4 regions of the Desulfosporosinus sp. BICA1-9 genome follow, and region 1 is predicted to be linked to each of the others. Evidence: riboswitches for the same ligand, from Rfam matches in the RefSeq annotation. Region 1 holds a riboswitch; each other region holds the start of a gene.
What was found. A riboswitch is a leader RNA that binds a small molecule or an ion and turns the genes downstream of it on or off. The one in region 1 is predicted to bind cobalamin.
Positions count from the first base shown of each region.

Region 2: another riboswitch for cobalamin. It lies ahead of JL57_RS26485 (hypothetical protein); the one in region 1 lies ahead of JL57_RS06405 (nitrogenase iron protein NifH).
Region 3: another riboswitch for cobalamin. It lies ahead of JL57_RS26610 (DUF2162 family putative transporter); the one in region 1 lies ahead of JL57_RS06405 (nitrogenase iron protein NifH).
Region 4: another riboswitch for cobalamin. It lies ahead of thiC (phosphomethylpyrimidine synthase ThiC); the one in region 1 lies ahead of JL57_RS06405 (nitrogenase iron protein NifH).

Region 1 covers NZ_JUEE01000047.1:3,640-7,599, reverse strand. Annotated here, with positions in the region: gene JL57_RS06410 (hypothetical protein) at 143-562, shown strand; cobalamin riboswitch at 678-858, shown strand; gene JL57_RS06405 (nitrogenase iron protein NifH) at 1,195-2,046, shown strand; gene JL57_RS06400 (nitrogenase component 1) at 2,080-3,324, shown strand; gene JL57_RS06395 (nitrogenase component 1) at 3,321-3,960, shown strand, end outside.
Region 2 covers NZ_JUEE01000213.1:25,708-29,667, reverse strand. Annotated here, with positions in the region: gene metH (methionine synthase) at 1-1,703, shown strand, start outside; cobalamin riboswitch at 1,775-1,963, shown strand; gene JL57_RS26485 (hypothetical protein) at 2,098-2,298, shown strand; cobalamin riboswitch at 2,294-2,480, shown strand; gene JL57_RS26480 (X2-like carbohydrate binding domain-containing protein) at 2,640-2,903, shown strand; gene JL57_RS26475 (hypothetical protein) at 3,087-3,335, shown strand; gene nikB (nickel ABC transporter permease) at 3,381-3,960, shown strand, end outside.
Region 3 covers NZ_JUEE01000213.1:56,641-60,600, forward strand. Annotated here, with positions in the region: gene JL57_RS26590 (cobaltochelatase subunit CobN) at 1-711, opposite strand, end outside; gene JL57_RS26600 (DUF2149 domain-containing protein) at 739-1,044, opposite strand; gene JL57_RS26605 (MotA/TolQ/ExbB proton channel family protein) at 1,022-1,693, opposite strand; gene JL57_RS26610 (DUF2162 family putative transporter) at 1,701-2,414, opposite strand; cobalamin riboswitch at 2,544-2,730, opposite strand; cobalamin riboswitch at 3,033-3,217, opposite strand.
Region 4 covers NZ_JUEE01000026.1:8,550-12,509, forward strand. Annotated here, with positions in the region: gene JL57_RS02920 (aspartyl-phosphate phosphatase Spo0E family protein) at 1-161, shown strand, start outside; gene JL57_RS33355 (hypothetical protein) at 357-506, opposite strand; gene JL57_RS02925 (3'-5' exonuclease) at 703-1,527, shown strand; cobalamin riboswitch at 1,619-1,799, shown strand; gene thiC (phosphomethylpyrimidine synthase ThiC) at 1,956-3,233, shown strand; gene bzaB (B12 lower ligand biosynthesis ThiC-like protein BzaB) at 3,367-3,960, shown strand, end outside.

The DNA.
Region 1 (3,960 bases):
CTATATCCCTTTACAGGTATCTGTAGAGGGTTTTTTTGATTTTCTTATGAAAGAGGCATGACTGGTGAAACGACGGGAGAAAATTAACAAAAAGGAAGAGCGTAGATATGTATAAATACAGAGTGTATGGGAGCGAATTGTCATGATTACAGCCACTGTTCATAGTTTAGAAGGTGTTATCTGCAGACTTGGGTTAGACCCACTCACAGTTAACCGCTTTATGGAGGAGTGGTTACAAACTGCACACGAGGTTTCTTTTGAGGAGGCTAATGAGGTAGCTTGTATATTGAACAAAATGAAAGGATGCACTAAGTACTACTTAGCCCCAGATCCTATACAAGAGGGTTATCAGGTCGTGCTGATCGTGAGGAAAAATCGGGTAATTACTATACTGACTCAGATAACTAATTCCTTTTACGGCGTACCTGAGGCTAAGACGGTGGATGGTACACGTATGATTAGAACACTAGGGGGAGAGATGTATGAAGACTATGGCAATTGGGTTAGACATCTTAGAAAAAGACGTGAAAAGTGTTTTAATAGAAAAAAACTCAGATTCTAGAGAACGCTATTGTATGGATGGAGAATAAATCATTCGGAGAACCCTCGTCGGTTCGCACTTGACCAAGTATTGTCTATGTGATATGTTTAATTTGCCATTTTAACAATTTAATAATTTAACAAATGAGCAAGCGATTTTTCTTAACGGAAAAATAATAACAGGGAAGCTGATGTAAATCCAGCGCGGTCCCGCCACTGTAATGGGGAGTTTGTGCTACATCCACTGAGGAAACTTGGGAAGGAGGCACTAAACGATGAACCTGAGCCAGGAGACCTGATTGCTCATATACTTTACTCACGATGGATGGGTGGAGGGACCTGAGTTTATCTGGCCCTTCAAATTTTGGAGGGCCTTATCTATTTTATGGGTACATATTTGCTTTCCCGAGGGAAACTGACCTTTTGGGTAAAAGTCTTCTGCTAGCGGGATCTGTTTTCAAAAATGCGAATGCGACTTGAAAGCGGGGAAGAACGCGTCGTTCGAGACAACTGATTCATTACTGTCTTTATGATTAGTGATGAGGGGTTGTCTCTTTATTTTGGCTAGCTATTACAGCTTTGTAGAAGTGTGAGGAAGGGGCACTTTCATTAATTTTTGTGCCTTGAGTACAGCGAAAGGAATGACCACTTATTATGAATATACAAAAAGAGCGAGACTGTTTGAAATTGGCGTTTTATGGAAAAGGGGGAATCGGAAAATCGACGGTAGCGGCCAATATTTCTGTAGCGTTGGCAATGCAGGGTCTTAAGACCTTGCATATTGGGTGCGATCCTAAGGCAGATTCCACAAGGTGTCTCGTAGGGCGTAAAATTCCCACGGTCTTGCAACAATTGCAGGCCAAGCAACTTGGTATTTCCCGCCAGGATATTGTATTTCCTGGCTTTGGCGGTGTTAACTGCATTGAAGCCGGAGGCCCCGAAGCTGGTATTGGGTGTGCTGGCAGGGGGATTATCACCATGATGGAGGAGTTGCAGTATCTGGAAATATGGGGTGAAGCCTGGGAAACTGTTATTTATGATGTGCTGGGGGATGTAGTGTGCGGTGGCTTTTCTGTTCCGATGCGTGAAGGGTATGCCGATACAATTTATATCGTAACATCATCGGAATTTATGTCGGTATATGCTGCCAACAATATTATGAAGGGGATCAGTAGAAGTCAGGAGACAAGGCCGGTAACCCTGGGGGGGTTAATTCACAATTGCAGAAATCCTGAGTCGAGTAGAGCGGCAGTTGAACAGTTTGCGATTTTAACAGGTACGCGGGTAGTGGATGATGTCCCTTTCAGTCGGGAAATTGCTCTTTCGGAACTTGAAGGCAAAACAGTTCTGGAAAAGTTCCCGGATTCAAAGGCAGCTTGTTTCTTTAAGGATTTGGCAGGTGTTATTACTGAGAATCAGGGTTATAGGCCAGTCAAAGCGCTTGAGGACGAGGAATTAGAAAAACTCAGTCACTATATGCTAGACCTGGAATTGCGAAAAGCATAGATGGATGGGTACCGGAAAGCGGAGGAAATGGAATTGTCTTGCACGGGATATATAAGAACAAGTAGCGGCGAAGAAAAGATTAAGCTTGCGGATATCGCGAATAAAATGCCGCTTGATAGTTTTTTTGATAGGGGTATAGCGGACGATGAGTGCGGGGAACTGGTCAATTTGGTCTTATGTGTGCCGGGAATTGATGTAGTGGCGGCAGGTCCCTCATCCTGTTCCAGAGTATTATATTTCAGGGCCGGGAAAAAGGGCTTGAACGAAAAGTTATTCCTACTTCCGGTTTCCAGCAACGATTTTGCTACCGGGAAGCATCTGGAAAAATTAGAGGAGGCGCTAGAAAGCCTTGTTACAACGCGTCGGTCAAAAGCGATCATCGTTTATATTACTTGTGCCGATATTCTGATGGGTACTGAGTTTGTAAGCTTAACAAAACGAATAGAAAGCCGGTATGGGATACCGGTGAAGGTTTTTGAGCGGGGGCCGCTTGCTCGGAGAAGGACACTTCCTAAAGAGCGGCTCTGTGGTATTTTTGTCGATTTGCTGCAAAGGGGCGTCCTGCAAGAGACGAAAAGCCACATCAATCTGTTGGGAGACTCAGGAAAACTCCCTAAGGATTTCGGCCTGAGACAGATACTCAGGAACTATTGTACCGGTGAGGAAATCAGAGAATTTGCCGCGCTGGACTCCTACGAAGAATTTGAGGACATGGCAAACGGAAAGTTAAACATCGCCTTGGATCGTTTTGGTTATGATTTGGCGGTGCGCATGTGGGAAAAATGGAACATACCCTTCCTATATTTGCCTGCCTGCTACAACATGAAAGAGATTAAGCATAACTATGCAGCGTTGATGGAGGGAATGCAGGTTACTTGGGATTTTAGCCAGGATGCCAAAGAGTACCACAGAGTTGCTGCCGAAGTAGCTGTGGCGTTGGTTGGAAAACGAATTGCGGTGGGGATTGGGCCAAGGTCCTTTGAGCTCGCCCAGGCGCTGGAGTTGATCGGCCTTTCTGTTGCTGCAATATTTGCCGAAACAGTGAACAAGCAAGATATGACGTATATTCAGGCGCTTTCTGCCACGGGAAGCCAGGCGGAGGTTTTCTTGGTTTCCAACGTAACTGTTGAAACGCAGATGGGCGGATTTGAAGGAATAGACATTGCTATTGGAGAGAAAGCATCATTTTATTGTCTAAAAGCCAAAGAAATAGTGGTGAGTGCCGACTATCGTTTCGGATATGAGGGGATCATAGAAATTTTGGAGGGTATGAGATGAGCAGTTTTTTGTCCCGCATACCTTCGTTGGCAAGTGACTATTCTGGTGCCTGCTCTGTTCTCCTTGCTTTGCATTCACTTAACCTTCTGTACTCGCCCGGCGGGTGTAGTAGCGCAGTCATCGAATGTGATGAAATCAGGGATTTGCGGCAGACTTTGTTCTTCAGTTCCAAGTTGGGGGAGATGGAAGCCGTCATGGGCGCAGCAGAGGAATTCCTGTTTCATGCGGAAAGGCTCCGGGCGCAAAATCGGCAGACCGAACTCATCGCAATTATTGGTACGCCGGTCCCAGCTTTGACGGGAGTCGATATCGGGGCAATGGCGGATAGGCTGAGCAAGCGGACAGGCTTGACCGTCTTGGCGCTTCCGACGGAGGGATTTGAGACCTATTACTCCGGCGTTTACTATACGCTGTTAACCTTGGGCAAGCGTTTTCTGGAAAGGAGGGAAAAGAAGAATAATCAAGTGAATATCATCGGGTATACGCCTCTAAGTCTTGGCAAGGAAACACATTTAACCGAACTCATGGATGAACTGGGGCAGTGCGGTCTTGAAATTAATTGTTCGCCAATAGAGAAAATTGATATGAAAACCTTTCAGAGCATGTCTTCTGCTGGCTTGAACCTTGTCGTGTCCC
Region 2 (3,960 bases), on a different contig from region 1:
AGAAAGATTGCAAGGAACGATTAATACATGCTTTAGTAAAAGGCATAGCGGAATTCATAGAAGAAGACGTTGAAGAAGTCAGAAGACAATATGACAGAGCAGAAAAGGTTATTGAAGGACCGCTGATGGATGGAATGAAGGTGGTTGGAGAATTATTTGGAGAAGGCAAAATGTTTCTCCCGCAGGTTGTAAAAAGCGCAAGAGTTATGAAAAAGGCTGTAGGCTTTTTATTACCATACATTGAGGCAGAGAAGAAGAGTAGTGAAAGTAGCAGTGCAGGAAAAGTGGTCGTTGCAACGGTTAAGGGTGATGTCCATGATATAGGCAAAAACATCGTTTCAGTCATTCTGTCTTGCAATAATTTTGAAGTTATTGATCTTGGAGTAATGGCATCTTGCGAAGTAATCCTCCAAACAGCAAAAAAAGAAAATGCAGATATCATAGCCCTGAGTGGACTTATTACTCCCTCATTAGATGAGATGTCTAATGTGGCGGAGGAAATGGAACGGCAAGGGTTTAATATTCCCCTGATGATTGGTGGAGCAACAACTTCTAAGACTCACACATCCTTAAAGATTGCACCTAAATATTCAAAGGGAGTCGTGTATAGCGTTGACGCTTCAAAAGCCGTAGAAGCTGCTAAAAAGCTGGTCGATAAGAATGAAAGAGATAGGTATTTAGCCCAAATTGAGGAGGAATACCAAAATCTAAGAGAAAGCTACGGGAAAATTGAAAGAAAGCTTGTGCCACTGGAAGAAGCTAGAGAAAAGAAATTTAAAATAGATTGGAATAAGGAAAGTATAAGCGTTCCAAACTTAATTGGAACTAAACATTTGAAAAATTTCCCCATCAGCGAGATTAGAAACTATATTGATTGGTCTTATTTCTTTGTAGCTTGGGGTATGGGCATGGTGTATCCCAAAATTATGGAAGATCCTAAATATAGTGAAGAAGCTAAAAAGCTTTTTGATGATGCCAATGAAATGTTAGATTTACTAGAGAGGGAAGACATACTTACAGCAAATGCTGTTTTGGGTATTTTTCCTGCTAACTCTTTAGGAGATGACCTTGAAATGTACCATAATGGAAGTGTTACAACCTTCAATATGTTAAGGCAACAAACGATTTCCAAGGATAATGTCTATAGATGCCTTGCGGATTATATAGTCCCTAAGGATAGTGGAAAAACTGATTATTTAGGCGGATTTATTGTAACGGCAGGCGTTGGTGCTAAGGAATATGCCGAGAACCTTAAAGAACAAGGCAATGACTACGGAGCAATTATGGTAAAACTTCTTGCTGATAGGTTAGCAGAAGCCTTCGCGGGGTTATTACATCTTCAGGTAAGAAAGGATTATTGGGGATACGCTCCAGATGAAAATCTAGAGCTTAAATCTTTATTAAAAGGGTCATTTAGGGGAATAAGACCTGCCTTTGGATACCCTTGTCTTAGGGATCATGCTGAAAAAACAAAACTTTTTCAGCTTTTAGAGGGAGAAAGTAATACGGGTATAACTTTAACAGAACATTATATGATGGATCCTGTTGCTAGTGTGTGCGGTCTGTACTTCAGCTCTCAAGATGCAAAATATTTTGATATCCACAGAAGTGATAAGGTTCAAGTGGATGATTACGCAAAGCGAAACAATAAAGAGCTTAAAGAGATTGAGAAGATGTTAATTACAATCTTGGCGTATAAATAAAAAATGCTTGGTGTGATTTTTTGAGCTGACAGGGCTTACAAAAATTTAAAGTTAAGGTTATAATGAAAACAATTCAATATTAGGTAATGAGTGATTCTTTTCTAAGGGAAAGAATTTAAAAGGGAAGTCAGTAAAATCTGACGCGGTCTCGCCACTGTAATAGGGAGTTGCCTCACAAAATGTCACTGGATTTTATCTGGGAAGACGTGGGGCTATGATGAACTAAAGCCAGGAAACCTGCTCATTACGGATCAACACAGGAGCCTACGGAAGATAGGGGAGGTGTCGTTTATGTCGGGAAGTCAGCGTATTTTATCCGGCTAGCGGAGTCACTATATCCCTTTACAGGTATTCTGTAGAGGTTTTTTTGTTTTTCTTGAAGGAGGCCTGACTGGTGAGACATCGAGAGCAAAATCAGGAGATGGAAAAGCACAGGCAAGCGTTGCTTGATGCGCGAGGAGAAATCTTGGGGAAGTATAATTCGGAAAAGGAGCAGAGGATTCAGTGGCTAGTGAAGTTTATAGATATTGAAGACGAACTCGAAGAATTATCCCGTCGGCAAAACCAATGGGCTATAAAAGTAAAATTGAACTAATATAGAAAATTCAGGTATCGGAGCATGTGTGCTTCGGTTTAAAAAGGAAGCAGGTGCAATTCCTGCACGGTCCCGCCGCTGTGATGGGGAGATGTTTCGTTAAGGTCACTGGTTTAGTCTGGGAAGGTGCGAAACATTGATGATCCAGAGTCAGAAGACCTGCCTGTATTTTATACACCAACTACTCTACGAGCGATAGGGGGAGGTGTTAAAAGTGCTGGCATCAATATATGATTATCAGTATTTTTAGCCTTTTGACCAATCGGTTGAGAGGCTTTTTAATGTTCAAAGTAACCGAGGGGATATTTTAGTTAGAGGTATGGAGAAGGGGAAGAATAGAAATGAAAAGAAAATTTCGAAAGTTTTATTTAGGGCTGTTGATAGCTGTAATGATGCTTTCCATACTGGTTATGCAAATTCCTTTGGCTAAACCGGCTTATGCGGCAACAGATTCGAACAGTACTATAGCGCCTGTAACGGCTGTTTTTGACAAGAACCCGTCTAAGCAGGCCGATATATCTGTAACAATGGCTGTTTACGGAAACGACATCTTAAACAGTATAGCCAATGGAGAGACTACGCTGACGGCAGGGAGCGACTTGTAGTAGCGGGAAATAAAATTCAAAATATTCTTTTACTGGCGTTTACTTAAGCCTTGGTTATGTAGCTACATATACTAGATTACTTCGAACAAATGTTATTGAAATAATGAACCTTAATTATATGAAAGCAGCCAAAGCAAAAGGGTTGAGTGATAATGAGCCATCAAGGAAAGAGATATCCTCACAATGCATCAACTGTTTTATAAGAGTATAGAAAGCGGGTATGCCGGAAAATACCGTGACATAGATGTGCTCATCAGCGGTTCATATATACTGGTGCTGGCTCACCGACTGTCTACCATCATGGTGGCCGATAGGCTGGTTGGGATGGATCACGGAAAAATCATGCAAATTGGCAGACACGAACAACTGATTACGCAGGAAGGCTTCTACAGGGAACTGGTTTCTTCACAGTTTGAGCAGAAAAAGATATGAGCTGCGATTTATCTGCAGCGTAAGTATGGGAGGGAGCATTGTACCTTGCTGAGATTTATTATAAAACGAGCGTTCAGTCTTATTCTGATTCTACTCGCAATTTCTATTATTACATTTACGCTGACCCATCTTTCGGCAGGAGATGCGGCTTCGATCATTGCGCGAGACAACGGGGGACAGCAGACAGAAGAAGCAGTAAAAATTATTCGGACGGAACTGGGGCTGGATCAACCGCTCACCGTACAATATGGAAATTGGCTCAAAAGCGTGCTCAAAGGGGATCTTGGAACTTCGTATAAATCCAAACGGCCGATTCTTGATGAACTTATAGTGCGGTTTCCCGCTACGCTGAAACTTGCCCTTTGTGCCATGGCACTGCTATTGCTAATCGCGTTGCCGCTGGGCATCTTGTCTGCGATGTATCCCGAATCTTGGTTGGATCGACTGGGAAGGAATTTTTCGTTTTTAAGCGTATCGATGCCATCTTTTTGGCTGGGGTTGCTGCTTCTGTATATATTTGGCGCTCGTCTCAAATGGATACCGGTAGTGGGCAACAGTTCTTCGAATACAATCATACTGCCGGCAGTTACGCTGGCATTGGGCCATGTAGGACCGTATATCCGCC
Region 3 (3,960 bases), on a different contig from region 1:
GGGTGGATTTCTTTTCTCAATAAGGTTATGATAGGCTTCCACCATCGGAGCTGTGAAACCTGTGGTACCGGTGATTACAACCAGGTTAACAGGATAACCATTAATTACTTTGATCTTACACTCTGCCAGCAACTCTCCACAGGCTGCAGTAACTGTTGCTTCCCCTTCTGCTACTGCCGTTATCAGTCCGTCATCTACTGTTGCCACAGCCTCATTATCACTAGTCCAGGTAATTTCTTGGTCGTTCATTACTCCGCTGAATTGGTCATATACCGTTGCCTGCAACGTTTTCTGTGAACCGATTGTAATCTTGACTGAGGAGTTGTCTAACTCTATCTTGTCTACTCTTATCTCCTCGACTGTTACTTCACAGCTTGCAGCTTTACCATTACTAGTTGCTGTTATATCCGCAGTTCCCACACCAACTGCCGTTACCAGCCCGTCTTTTACTGTTGCCACATTCTTATCTTCTTCACTGCTCCAGGTGATTTCTTGGTCGTTCATTACTCCGTCAAATTGATCATATACTGTTGCCTGCAAGGTTTTAGTTGAACCTACTGCCATTTTGAGCGTGTTCTGGTTTAACTCTATCCTATCTACACTATTGTCATCAGCTCTAACAATAGATGGTAATAGACTTAAGACCATCAAAAACAACATCAAGATTGCAAAAGGCTTTCGAGACCTACTTAATATGTTCTTTCTTAGCATGCTCTTTTTCCCCTCTCCCCCGTGTTCTTATTTACCTTCTTCTACCGGTTGCACCATAATTAATTTACCTGTTTTAGGGTCTTTAAACACAGTCCCCATTTCTTCAAAGCCGCTGCCTGTTTTTGAGTCAACTTGCGGTAAGCTTTCCATTTCTTTTCCTTGTTTTACATCAACAATCGCTTGTTTTGGTTTACCGGCACTACTACTACTACTACTAGGACTGACGTTATAAACATTAATTAACGCAACTATTAAACCTACGCTAAAAACAAACATAACATCCGCTAGATTAGCCAGACTGCTTAATGGATTAAAGTCTTCCTCCGATTGCAACTTTCTTCCCCGTTTGCGCAACATGCTCTCTCACCTCAATAATTGTTTCTAAAATCGTATCCAAATCATTCAAGTAGCGTTCATACCAGCGCCGACGCACCTTCGATATAGTAAAGGTTAAACTACCGGCAAAAACACCAATAATGGTAGCATCAAAAGAAACAATCAGGTACTGAGCCAACATGTTAAAATCTCCTTTACCCAAGCCTACCAAACCTGGTCCTAAAGGAATCAAAGTACCCATTAAACCCAACAAAGGACCCATTTTAGAAATTAAGTCTGTTTTTTCAGTTCTTTTAGCAATTAAATCTTCTTGCTCGCACAAGAGATTTTGAGCGACTATCCGTTGACGAGCTCCTTCTGCGGAAGCTAAGGTTAGGAATTCTGTGACAACTTTTTTTAGTTTAATAGGCAATTCGCTATTTTCCACATAAAGCTCAAGGTTATGGGTTTCTGGTAATTTACTCAAAAACTCTTTTGTTTTAAACTTGTGTATTTTTTTCTCCCCAACCATTTCCCCGATCAGGGCACCTGTCTCGATTACAGCTGTCACTACAAAATAAAGTAAAAAAGCATAACAAGGTATCATTAAACTTTGGGAAATAATATGCATAATTTGATTCAAATACTGGGAACCAACCATAGCCATTTCCTAATCATCTCCTCCAACTTAAACTATTGAAACCAGTTAACATTTCTTTGCCAAACCCCAACGCAAAAAGAACAAAAAATCCAACTGCAGATAAGAGTAATTCTTTTTTGGAGCTTAATACCATAGGTATAAAAGTGTCTTGCATGGTTGCCACTATGTTAGGAATTAAAAAAGCAGATAACAACGTAAAAATGCCTAAAAACAATAACCCTTGATGAAAAAAACTAGCTACGTCAAAATTAAATCGGGTCAATAATCTTCGTAAAATCCAGCTTACTAAGACGATACCTAAAGAAAATGCAATACCTGTTGCGATAGATACAGCATACAAAGGTACCTTTAAACCACCCGCCGTATAAATTACAGATATAACTAGTGCTCCAACACAAAAGGGACATGGTAAAAAACCCAGCCAATAACTAATTTTTTGTTTTATCCCAAGGGTTTTTGTTTCACAAGTACAAATACAAGTACGTTCTACCCCTAAGTAAAGGAAAAGCAAACCTGTTAGGCATGCAAAAGCAAATGTATATTTGTCAATAAAATCTCCAATAAGCTGATATTTCTCGTTAAAAATATAACTTAACAAAACTACAGAACTGCCAAAAATTGTTGCATAACCAGAAATTTTAGGTATGGTTAACCAGGAAGATCCTAAAACCAAGCCTGTTTTGATGCTTAAAATAAGAATGGCCACCAACAAACTAAGAATTAACATCCTTTTTCACCTCCTTCCGGAATAAGCCACTCGACGTAAAAAGCCTCTCAACCGATTGGTCAAGAGGCTAGAAATACTGATAAACATTTGTTCAGCACTAATAATACCTCCTCTATCGCTCGTAGAGTTATTGGCGTGTAGCATTCAGGCAGGTCTTCTGACTCTGGATCATCAATGTTTCATACCTTCCCAGACTCTTCCAGTGGCATAATAGAAACATTTCCCCATCACAGCGGCGGGACCATGCAGGAATTACACCTGCTTCCCTTTTAAACCGAGGCTCTCAAACTTCGGTACCTAAATTCCCTAAATATTTAGTTTTTATAGATATCCAGCGATATTAAAGGGGTTCCGTTTCTCCTCCACTCCTAATAAAAAATAAAGAGACAACCCCACATCACTAATCATAAAGACAGCAATGTATCGGTTGTCTCGGAATCACGTTCTCTTCCGCTTTCAAGTCTCATTCGCATTTTTGAAAGCAGATCCCGCTTGAACAAGACTTTTACCCTCAAGGTCGATTTCCCTCGGGAAACCAAATATGTACCCATAAAAATATCAAAAGCCCTCCAAAATATGAAGGGCTGAATTAAATAATTCCTGCCACCCATCCATCGTGAGTAATGCATATGAGCAATCAGGTCTCCTGGCTCAGGTTCCTCGTTTCGTGCCTCCTTCCCAAGTTTCCTCGGTGGATGTGGCACAAACTCCCCGTTACAGTGGCGGGACCGCGCTGGATTTACACCAGCTTTCCTGTTATGATTTCTCGGCTAAGAAAAATCGCTTGCTCATCTCTATTAAAATTCACAAATTAAATCTATCACAAAAGCAACACATGGTCAAGTGCCGTTGGCACCGAAAAACGCTCTCTTGTGTTAAGAACGGCTTATTCAAACCCATTCCCTCTCTGGCCTGTTCTACAAGTTGCGGAGTTGGTGTCACCCATAGGCTTTAACCTCACAATTTAAAGAAACTGCCTTCTAATGACTAATGGTTTCCTGAATTTCCATTTTCCGAAAACCAATGCTGCGAAAAGCTTGGGGCTTCTTAATATCCAAATTTTAAATAAATTAGGATAGTTGTTGCATTATGAACATAATAATAATATTATATCACTGTATTACTATAGCGTTATGAATAAGAAGGAGGGATAAAACAGATTTAAACTGTTAACATTCCAGACTCTGATTCTATAAAAAGACCAGCTAATAAAAGTCAAGAGTTTGTCTGATTATTTCTTTTAATTTTCGGTTTGTAAAATACGGCATAACAAACTAAGCCATTGAAAAATCCGAACAATGACCTAAACGTTAATTTTTGGGAAGCCCACCTAGAGAAACGGGACGCTCGGCGCTAGCCAAGCAAACTCTCTTTCAATTTGGGGTAACTCTCTGGAGTAAAAGAGACTTTGCAGTCTTCAAGCGTTTGGGTGTAGTGCACGTGTCAATAGGATGATGGCGAGCATATCCTCGGTCTAACGCCCTCCGGTATCCCTCGCATCACCTTTGACACGATCCGAATGGCTCTGTCGTATCCAAACTATTCC
Region 4 (3,960 bases), on a different contig from region 1:
AACTTTTGAAAAGAATAGAGGAACTACGTAAGAGACTCAATAAATTTGCTCTAACTCGTAATCTCATTGATCACGAGGTTGTAGAGGTTAGTCAGCAATTAGATCGCTTACTCAACCAATACCAAAAGATCAGTACTTATCAACAATTAAGTTTTTGGTAATTCATGAGACATAATATTAATTAGAGATACCCCAAGAAGACTGATATGCTCCCCTCTAGGTAGACAGGTTAAATAATAAAACCTACTACCAGAAAGGGGAGCATTCTCATGTCTAAAAGATGTAAATATACAGGAGAAGAAAAATTTCAAATACTGCGGTGGAATTAAAGGCTGTAAAAGCTTCCAAGTCCAAGGTTATTTTCTGCGCATGGCTTTCACAAGTTCATTGATCACTAAAGGAATAATGGATAGTGCTAAAACGAATGCCCAGTCCATTAAAGTCCCGGTGGTTGAGTTTACAGCTAATTCCTTTAGCACATCTTCAGTACTTTTATTGAACCACATAATATCACCTCTTGATTAAGTATTCGCAGAAAAACAAAAAAAAGACTTCGTTCATTTAATTTTTAATTAACCTGGTATTACAAGCAAACTTCAAAAGTTTGTACTTTTAGAAGGAAGTTATAAAACTAAAAAACTAATATGTGTGCGTTTATTCTTTGGAAGGATTATAATAAAAATAGTGATAGAGGAGGTAACAATGAACTATATAGTTTTTGATTTGGAATTCAATATGTTTTTTAAATTCAAAGAAGGTGATTGTGCAAATCCCGCTTTGAAAAGTGAAATCATTCAAATTGGAGCAGTCAAACTCAACGAACGATTGGAGACCATTGGCGAGTTTAATTTAATCGTAAAGCCAGTGATCTATAAGAGAATAAACCCCTATGTTAAGAAGAAAACGACGATCAGCACAAGGCAGGTTAGCCAAGGAACCCCTTTCGTTCAGGCAATCAGGAGCTTTAGTTCATGGCTTGGAAGGGACGCTATCTTGTGCTCTTGGGGACATGATGATATTTTAGGTTTAAGAGATAATTGTCAATTTTTCGGCTTTGAAGCACTATCCTTCAACAGATTTATTAATATTCAGCAAATCTATATGACTCATGGGGTTCTATCAATGCAACCAAGTCTAGAAAATGCTGTGGAAGCCTTAGGGATTGAAAAAACAGTTCCCTTTCACGATGCATTAAGTGATGCCTTCTATACCTCAGAGATTTTCAAAAAGGTCTTTGATTTTTCTGAAAAGGCCATTATAAACTGGGAAAAGAACCAAATCGAAAATGAGATAAAAGTTAAAGAGTTGAAGGCTTTCCTCGACAAAGTGACTATGTCGTGTCCGCAATGTTCCAAACTTATTGAGAAAGACAAGGAAGTCACTAAAACGAAGAAATATTTTGCTTTTGGCTACTGTACAGATTGTAAGCACCAAATTCGACATGTTTCTAGAATCGTGCAAAGCAGCGGGGAGTACAGCATTATTTCCAAAGATTCTATCTATAAAACAGAAGAAGCATCAGAGTAATGATTAATAAGATAAGCTTGTAATGGAGATTTCTAGAATTGTCGACTAAAAAGCCTTGTCAATGATACATTTATTAGTTATACTATGCTTAGAAAATTTAATAACTACAGGTGCCTCACCATGAGGAGAATAGGGAAGTCGGTGTAAGTCCGGCGCGGTCCCGCCACTGTAAACGGGGAGCAAGAAGTAAATAACCACGGGTTAGTTCCCGGAAGGTGCTTCGAAGTGTTGATCCGTAAGCCAGGAGACCTGCCTTGTAGTTAAGCCAAACCTACCTTGTCGAAGAACCAAGAGTAGTGTGGATGAGATTATGGAAAAGTCTCTAGTCACGTTGTGATTAGAGACTTTTTTTATTTTTTTCACTACAGATTGTTCTTTTCAAGGGAATGATTCAAATATAGAAAGGAGAGATTGTTGTTTTGACGTTAATGGAAATGGCCCAAAAGGGTCAGGAAATCCCGTTGTTTACCTTGGTAGCCCGAAACGAACACATGAATGTCCAACTCCTTATGGAACGGGTTGCTACCGGACGAATTGTTATTCCCTATAACGGTCACCACAAGCCCCAAAAGCCTCAAGGGTTTGGACTAGGCCTAAGCACTAAAGTTAGTGCTAGTATTGGCCTAGCTGCAGACGAGGATAGTCTTGCTGATGAACTATTTAAAGTGGATGAGGCAATCAGGGCAGGAACCAATGCGGTCATGGATTTGAGTACAGCCGGCAATATGGACGAGGCAAGGCGGACAATTATAAAAAGAGTACCGTTACCTTTAGGTACACTACCTGTTTATCAGGCCTTTGCTGAGGCTGTATGTACTAAGGGTTCAGCCTTAGCACTTGAACCTGAAGACTTTTTCAAGGTTATGGAACGCCAAGCTGCCGATGGAGTAGATTTTATGGCTTTGCATAGTGCCCTTCACTCCGGATTGTTTAAAACGGCTAAGGAAGACCAGCGGGTGCTAAATCTGGTGAGCCGAGGCGGGTCCTTACTGATGGGCTGGATGCTTTATCATAACAAGGAGAACTTTTTGTATACTATGTTCGACCGCATCCTGGAAATTGCCCAAAAGTATGAAGTTACTTTAAGTTTAGCGGATGCTATGCGACCGGGTGCAGGTGCTGATTCATTATGTCGTTCTCAAGCTGAGGAGCTCGTCGTTCTAGGCGAGCTGGTAAAGCGTAGCAGACAAGCGGGGGTTCAAATCATGATCAAGGGACCCGGTCACACTCCACCTAATCAAATCGCGACAACCGTTAAATTAGAAAAACAAGTATGTCAAGGTGCTCCGTATTTTGTCTTCGGTCCGGTATCGACGGATGTAGCTCCCGGATATGACGAAATTACCGCTGCTATAGGTGGAGCCATGGCTGGTGCTGCTGGAGCAGACATTCTCTGCTACGTCACACCTGCCGAACATATAGGGTATCCCAATGCGCAGGATGTCTATCGGGGAGTAGTGGCTTCCCGTATTGCTGCTCATGTAGCGGATCTAGCCAAAGGTTACCCAGGCGCTGAAACTTGGGACCTGCAAATGAGTCGAGCGCGGCGGGAGCAGAATCTAGAGGCCCAGAAAACGTTAGCCTTAGATCAAGAAAGGCTTACGGATTTCCACTCGAGTGAAAAACCTTTCTGCACAAAATGTGAAAAGGGTTGTGCCATGGCTGTGGCTGGCGAGTTCTTTCAAGAACTGCCGTGGGAATGCTGAATCGATGTTCGAGGTTCGATGATCGAGGTTCGAATATAGGGACGTTAAGGCGTGGTTCGAGATTTGTGATTCGATTAATTAGTAAGGACAGGATGCATCGTGCCAAATAAAAAGTAAGAATGGAGAGATTGAAATGACACAACTTATTAAAGCAAGACAAGGAATTATTACACCTGAGGTAGAGAGATTAGCTAAAGTAGAAGGGCTTACAGCGGATGAGTTATGTGCGAAGGTTGCTCAAGGTCGGGTCGTGATCATCAAGAACAAACAACACAAGAACTGTAACGCAGTCGCAGTAGGGGAAGGTCTTCGCACCAAAGTAAATGCCAACATCGGTACGTCACCGGACTGTGTGGACTTCTCGGATGAGCTCCATAAAATAAAGGTTGCCGTAGCTGCTGGTGCGGATACAATTATGGAATTAAGTATTGGCGGAGATGTTGATGCTTTCCACCATCAGGTGCTCGATAATTTCACATTACCTATCGGTTCTGTTCCAAGTTATCAAGGTGGTATGGAGAGTATTGCTAAACACGGAAGCGTTGTCGGTATGACCGCTGATGATATGTTCGAAATGATTGAACGTCAGGCAAAGCGTGGCATCGATTTTATGGCCATTCATGCTGCTTTAAACATGTCTATTATTGAACGATTAAAAAATCAAGGACGAATCACAGATATTGTAAGTCGTGGAGGGGCCTTTTTAACAGGCTGGATGTTCCACAAC